2 linked regions of the Thiorhodovibrio frisius genome follow. The protein of the gene in region 2 interacts with the protein of the main gene of each other region in a pairwise test. Links are inferred from orthologs where the notes say so. Each region holds a gene or a part of one and is shown on either strand. Other genes may lie near its edges. The genes, in order: rlmKL and typA.

Region 1 (3,351 bases), 870 kb from region 2 along the record:
GCGTCTTTTATCTCTTTCGCCAAGTGCTGCACTGGGCTGCGCTGGCGGTAGTGGTGCACTACTTTTTCACCAAGGATTTGCTCCACTTTCTGAATGCTGAAACCGACGGCGTGGTGATGATTTTCCTGCTTGGGCTGACCGCGATTCTGTCTGGGATCCATGCGGATTGGAAAATGGGTCTGTTCGGCGCTTTCCTGATCATGAGCGGCGAGACCATCGGGTGGTTCGATGACAATGCCGTACTCATGGGCATTGTTGGCGGTGCCGCAGCGGTGGCTGTGATTTTGACCCTGTTGGTGCGCTCGAGAGTCACAAGCAGAAAGAAAACCAAGAGCGACGCAGCGGGCGGGATCGAGGCGAACGCCAGCGCCTGATGTGGCGCTGTCTGTCTCGCCAGCGCAGGAGCCGATTTTTGTGCTCGCGGCGCTCAGTGGCGATGACGGAAGCGCCAGCAATGATGAATGCGCGCGTTGCGCTTGAAGTCTCGCGGCAAGGTGCGGGGCTTCAAGTCCTCAATCGCTAGGTCCGCTAGGGCTTCGGTTTCCAGCTTGAAGCGGCGCAGATTGGTGGAGAAGATCAGCTCGCCGTCCGGCTCGAGCAGCCGGGCGGTCTGCTGGATCAGCCTGACATGGTCGCGCTGAATATCGAAGCTGCCGCGCATCCGCTTGGACGTCGAAAAGCTCGGTGGGTCGAGAAAAATCAGCCCGAATTTGTCCCAACGCGGACGCTCGATCCATTGCAGGCAGTCGGCTTGTTCAACTCTGTGCGCGGGTGGCGCGAAGCCGTTGAGCGCCAGATTGCGCTGCGCCCAGTCGCAGTAGGTGCGCGATAGATCGACTGTGAGGGTCGAGAGCGCACCACCCGCTGCGGCATGTACGCTGGCCGCACCTGTGTAGCCGAAGAGATTCAAAAACCGCTTCCCCTGCGCGAGCTGCCCGATGAGCGCGCGGGTCTGGCGGTGGTCGAGAAACAGCCCGGTGTCGAGATGGTCTTGCAGGTTGACCAGAAAGCGCAGCCCGGCTTCGCGCACTTCAAAGAACTGCTCCGCTTGGCCCTGTCTGTCGTATTGCGCGTTGCCGCGTTGGCGCTGTCGCACCTTAAAGAACAGGTTCTCACGCGCGATGCCCAGGGTTTCGCTGATTACCCCCATGGCCTCGCGCAGACGCCGGCGTGCCGCGCGTGGGTCGATGTCGGGCGGTGCAGCATATTCCTGCACATGGGCGAGCCTTTGCATGCCAGCGTCGTGCTCTACGCTAGCGCGAGGTCTCGCGCTCGCCCCCGCCTTCGCGTCAGCCCCGCTGTTGGCGTCCGCTGCGGCAGCCGAGTAGATGTCGATGGCCAGGGCATATTCGGGCAAATCGGCGTCATAGAGCCGATAGCAGCCGATGTCCTGCTGCTTGAGCCAGCTATTCAGGCTTTTCTGATTTTTGCGCAGCCGGTTGGCGAGCATCTCGGCGCCGGGGCCACGGTCCTCGGGTGGCAGCGGGCGCGGGCTGTCATCCACATGCGCCTCAGAGCGGATGTCGAAATGCAGCAACTGGCAGTCGAGCGGGCCGTTGAACAGCCGGTGCATGCGGTGCGCGCGCAGGCCCATGTTGCGGCCAAGCTCGGGGTTGGCGGTCAATACCGCGCCCTGCCAGCCGTCGAAGCGCTCGCGCAGGACCTGTCCGAGCGTGCGGTAGAGCGGCACCAGATTCTCCTTGGCACCGAGGCGTTCGCCATAAGGCGGGTTGCTGATGACCAGCCCCTGCCGCACCTGACCACAGGGCTGGCAGTCGGCCAGCTCGCGGCGCTCGAAATGCAGGCGCCCGGCCAGACCGGCGCGCTCCAGGTTGGCATAGGCCATGCGAATGGCGGCGCTGTCGCGGTCATAGCCGCACAGGCGGCCAAGGCTTTCCAGTCCTTTGCTCGCGCGTGCTTCGGCCTCCTCGCGCAAGCCGTTCCAGGCTGCTGCATCATGTCCGCGCCAGGCGCTAAAGCCCCAGTGCGCGCGGTTTAGCCCAGGCGCGCGGTCGGCGGCCATCAGCGCGGCCTCAATCACTAAGGTACCGGCACCGCACATGGGGTCGACCAGGGCGCCGCCGGCGGCGGCAATCGCAGGCCAGCGCGCGCGCAGCAGCAGGGCGGCGGCCAGGTTCTCCTTGATGCTGGCCGCGCCGGCTTCGGTGCGATAACCGCGCCTGTGCAGCGCATCGCCCGACAGGTCCAGGCTGAGCGCGGCCTGATCGCGAAACAGCCGACAGTAAAGGCGGATGTCGGGCTGGGCGGTATCGACGCTGGGCCTTTGGCCGCTGCGCTCGCGGAACTGATCGACAATGGCATCCTTAATGCGCAGGGCGGCGAAATGGGTGTGATCGATGCCGGAACGGGCGCTGTCGACATGAATTGCCAGGGTTTGCTCCGGCCCCAGATGTTGCGACCAGTCGATGGCGGCGATGCCGGCGTAGAGTGCATCGGGATCGGCAGCGGGCCATTCCGCCAGCGGCAACAGCACCCGGCTGGCGACGCGCGACCACAGGCACACCCGATAGGCATCGGCCAGGGCGCCGGCGCAGGCGACGCCAGCGCGGGTCTCGCGCACCTCGGGGATGCCAAGGCCGCGCAGCTCCTCGGCGAGCAGGGTCTCAAGATGCCGGGCAGCGGTGACGAAAAAGTGGTGCTGATCCGGTGCCTCGCTGGGCGGTGTTGCGAGCTCTAGCACCTCGGCGCCGCCGCTGGTGTGGCCGAGGGAGTCACTGGCGAAGTGACTGGAGGCGTGTCTGGGGGAGTGTCTGGGGTATTGACTGGCGGAGCAGCCTGCGCAGTGATTGGGCTGGCAGGGGTGCCCGCGGGCGGCGCCAAATCTGGCAGCACCTCGCGCACGACCCGGGCCAGAGCCTGAAGCGCCGCCGTGCGCGGAAAGCTGCGGCGATGCACCAGCGAGATGTGCCGCCGCGCATCCGGCAGCGACAGGGGGCGCACGCTGATGCCAGGTGTGTCGCGCCAGCCGCTGTCGAGCGCCAGCGCGGGCACCAGAGTGCAGCCGAAGCCGGCGCGCACCAGATGGCGCAGGGTCTCGAGGCTGGCGGCACTGAGATCGGCTGCCGCGCTGGTGTGTGGGCGTTCGGCCAGGCGGCACACATGCATGACCTGCTGGCTTAAACAGTGTCCCTCAGCCAGCAGCAGCAGGTCGGCCGCCTCGAGGTCGGCATCGGTGATCTTGGGCTTGGCCGCTAGCGGATGCCCGGGCGGATGGGCGAGCCAGAAGGGTTCGTCAAACAGCGGGATCTGGTCGAGATCGGCATCCTCCGCCGGAGTGGCGAGCAGCAGGGCGTCTAGCTCGTGCCGGCGCAAGCGCAGCAGCAGGGCGTC
Region 2 (3,302 bases):
TTCCTGATCGATCCGGTCCATGGGCAGAAAACCGGCTGGTTTTTCGATCAGGCCGACAACCGCGCTGCTCTTCAGCGCTTCCGCCCAAATGGTCGGGTGCTGGATGTGTTCTGCTATCTCGGCGCCTGGGGCCTGACGGCGGCGGCAACCGGGGCCGAGCAGGTCAGCTTCATCGACAGCTCGAGCGAGGCCCTGGCGCGCGTGGGCGCCAGCGCTGATCGCAATGGGCTGGCCGAGCGCATCGGCGAGCTGTTGCAAGGCGATGCTTTCGATGCGCTGCGCCAACTGCGCGACGCCGGAGAACGCTTTAATTGCGTCATTCTCGACCCACCCGCTTTCATCAAGCGACGCAAAGATCAGCGCGACGGTGAGCTGGCTTATCGGCGCCTGAACCGGCTGGGCATGGAACTACTGACTCCGGATGGCTTGCTGGTCAGTTCTTCCTGCTCCCACCACCTGAGTCGCGACTCCTTCCACCGCAACTTGCAGCAAGCAGGGCGCGGTGCCGGGCGCGAGCTACAATTGCTTTACGACGGCGGGCAGGGGCCGGATCACCCCATTCATCCAGCGATTCCCGAGACGGCTTACCTCAAAACGGCTTTTCTGCGCGTGCTTTAGCGCCGAGGTCGCGGCGAATCACTTCGCCACGACACCGACACCTTGATGGCGAAGTCGTGGCGCCCAGCTTGCTCCCGAAAACAACCTTAGCTGCTTGCCCTGCTAGCGCGCTTGCGCTCGTGTTCCTTCAGGAAGCGCTTGCGGATGCGGATGGCGGCCGGCGTAATCTCGACCAGTTCATCATCCTCAATGAACTCCAGCGCCTGTTCGAGTGAGAAGCGGATCGGCGGTGTCAGCAGGATGTTCTCGTCCGAGCCAGCCGCACGGATGTTGGTGAGCTGCTTGGCTTTGAGCGGATTGACGACCAGATCGTTGTCGCGCGAGTGGATGCCGACCACTTGCCCCTCGTAGACTTCCTCGCCGGGCGCGACCAGCAGCCGGCCGCGATCTTGTAGGTTAAAGAGCGCGTAGCCAAGCACCTTGCCCTGGCTGTTGGCGATCATGGCGCCATTGCGGCGCGGCGCGATGCCACCCTGATTGGCCGCGCCATAGTGGTCAAACACATGGTGCTTTAAGCCGGTGCCCGACGTCAGCGACATGAACTCAGTCTGGAAGCCGATTAGCCCGCGCGACGGGATTTCGTAGTCCAGGCGCACCCGGCCCTTGCCATCCGGCACCATGTTCTTTAGCTCCCCCTTGCGCTCGCCAAGCGCCTGCATGATCGCGCCCTGATTGGCTTCCTCAAGGTCGACTGTGAGCTGCTCATAAGGCTCGCAGATGACTCCATCGACCTCGCGGAAAATGACCTCGGGACGCGAGACGGCCATTTCATAGCCCTCGCGGCGCATGTTCTCGAGCAGAATGGACAAATGCAGTTCGCCGCGGCCGGAGACGCGGAATTTTTCCGGATCCGTGCCCTCCTCCACCCGCAACGCAACATTGTGAATCAACTCACGCTCTAGGCGATCCTTGAGCTGGCGACTGGTCAGGTATTTGCCATCCTTGCCGGCAAAAGGTGAGGTGTTGACCTGAAAGGTCATGGTCACCGTCGGTTCATCCACGGTCAGCGGGGGCAGTGCCTCAACCGCATCGGGATGACACAGGGTGTCGGACACGTTGGGCGCATCCATTCCAGTGACGGCCACAATGTCGCCCGCGCGCGCTTCCTTCACCTCGCTGCGCTCCAGCCCCATGTAGCCATAGACCAGCCCGACTTTGGCGCGCTGGCGGTCACCATCGCGCTTGACCACAACCACCTGCTGATTGGGCTTGAGGACACCACGCTGAATCCGTCCGACGCCGATAGCACCAACAAAGGAGCTGTAGTCCAGGGTCGATATCTGCATCTGGAAGGGACCGTCCGGATCCACCGCCGGGGCCGGGCAGTGCTCGACAATGGCCTCAAACAGCGGCGTCATGTCGCCCTCGCGCACCTCTTCGCTCAGGCCGGCGTAGCCGTTGATGGCTGAGGCGTAAACAATCGGAAAATCCAGCTGTTCGTCACTCGCGCCAAGGCGATCAAAGAGATCGAAAACCTGATCGACCACCCAGCTCGGGCGCGCGCCCGGCTTATCGATCTTGTTCACCACCACAATGGGCCGCAGCCCATGCTGAAACGCCTTGGTGGTGACGAAGCGCGTCTGCGGCATGGGGCCTTCCTGCGCATCGACCAGCAGCAGCACCGAGTCCACCATGGACAGCACCCGCTCTACCTCACCGCCAAAGTCGGCGTGGCCCGGGGTATCGACAATATTGATGCGGTAGTCTTGGTCCTTCAGCGTCAGGCGCAGCGCGGTGTTCTTGGACAGGATGGTGATGCCACGCTCTTTTTCCAGGTCGTTGGAATCCATCACCCGTTCGACCGGGCCAAACCGGTCGCCGAGGGTTCCCGATTGTTGCAGAAGCTTATCAACCAAGGTCGTTTTGCCATGGTCGACATGGGCGATAATCGCAATGTTGCGCAGACGTTCGATCACTGAACCGTTACTCCGGAGGGGTCAAAAAAAGCGCGGCCAAGAAGCTGGCCGCGCCGGCGCGAGTATAGCTGGTTCCCTCGGCGGCCGCGCGACTAGCTGACCGCGGCCACAGCGGATCGCGCGTCGCGCGTCGCGCATGGCGAAGATCTCTCGAACACCTGATTGAAAGATTTTCGTAACCTCATCCTAGCTGTTGGTGAAATCCCAGACATCCACAAAGGCTGGCGCTGATGCGGCCTATACGCCATCACCACCGCTCCCAGCGCGTGAAGTCGGGGCCGTCACTCATGGCCACGCCGATCTGATGCACCATGGCTAGTTCGTCGGCAAAGCCCGCCGGGGTCTCATTGGCGCCGACATAATAGAGACGGAAGGTCCCATCTGGCAGCGCTACGACGCGCGGGGTGCCAACCGCAAAGGCATCCCAGCGGCCCGAGCCCTTGGGGGCGTGGGTAAAAATCGACCCATTGCTTTCTGGTCCCGGCTGGCGCTGCCAGTCAAGGCCGTTGTCGGAGATGGCGAGCCCGATCGACCGATAGCCGCCCTCGCCAACGCCCTCGTAGAACATCAGCCAGCGACCCTGATGCGCAAAGATGTGTCGCGTACCGATGCCGAGCGCATCGAAGCCGCCCGCTTCCCCCGGCCCTAGAATCTCGCCGCGCTTAGTCCAGGTTAGCCCGTCGTTGGATTCCGCCAGGCAGACAACAAACACCATGCGCGCAGGGTCCAGGCTGTGGTAGTACATGCGCCAGATTCCGTCAGGAAAGC

Evidence for each region.
Region 1: the proteins of typA (region 2) and rlmKL interact in binary tests that used the Escherichia coli proteins (3 or more experiments, as listed by UniProt). The link is inferred for Thiorhodovibrio frisius from one-to-one orthologs.

What each region holds. Positions count from the first base shown.
Region 1 is NZ_CP121471.1:1,606,574-1,609,924, forward strand. What follows is about bases 65-3,101. They hold rlmKL (bifunctional 23S rRNA (guanine(2069)-N(7))-methyltransferase RlmK/23S rRNA (guanine(2445)-N(2))-methyltransferase RlmL), read right to left. Parts: upstream 2,702-3,101; coding sequence 428-2,701; downstream 65-427. Other genes in these bases: Thiofri_RS07475 (hypothetical protein), read left to right, coding at 65-374; Thiofri_RS07485 (LysR substrate-binding domain-containing protein), read right to left, coding at 2,695-3,101. Outside these bases: more of Thiofri_RS07475, read left to right, coding at 1-64; more of Thiofri_RS07485, read right to left, coding at 3,102-3,351. UniProt on the Escherichia coli protein: Specifically methylates the guanine in position 2445 (m2G2445) and the guanine in position 2069 (m7G2069) of 23S rRNA. Methylation occurs before assembly of 23S rRNA into 50S subunits.
Region 2 is NZ_CP121471.1:732,240-735,541, reverse strand. What follows is about bases 120-3,107. They hold typA (translational GTPase TypA), read right to left. Parts: upstream 2,535-3,107; coding sequence 705-2,534; downstream 120-704. Other genes in these bases: Thiofri_RS03710 (glycoside hydrolase family protein), read right to left, coding at 2,782-3,107; Thiofri_RS03720 (class I SAM-dependent rRNA methyltransferase), read left to right, coding at 120-618. Also shown: more of Thiofri_RS03720, read left to right, coding at 1-119; more of Thiofri_RS03710, read right to left, coding at 3,108-3,302. UniProt on the Escherichia coli protein: A 50S ribosomal subunit assembly protein with GTPase and nucleotide-independent chaperone activity, required for 50S subunit assembly at low temperatures, may also play a role in translation.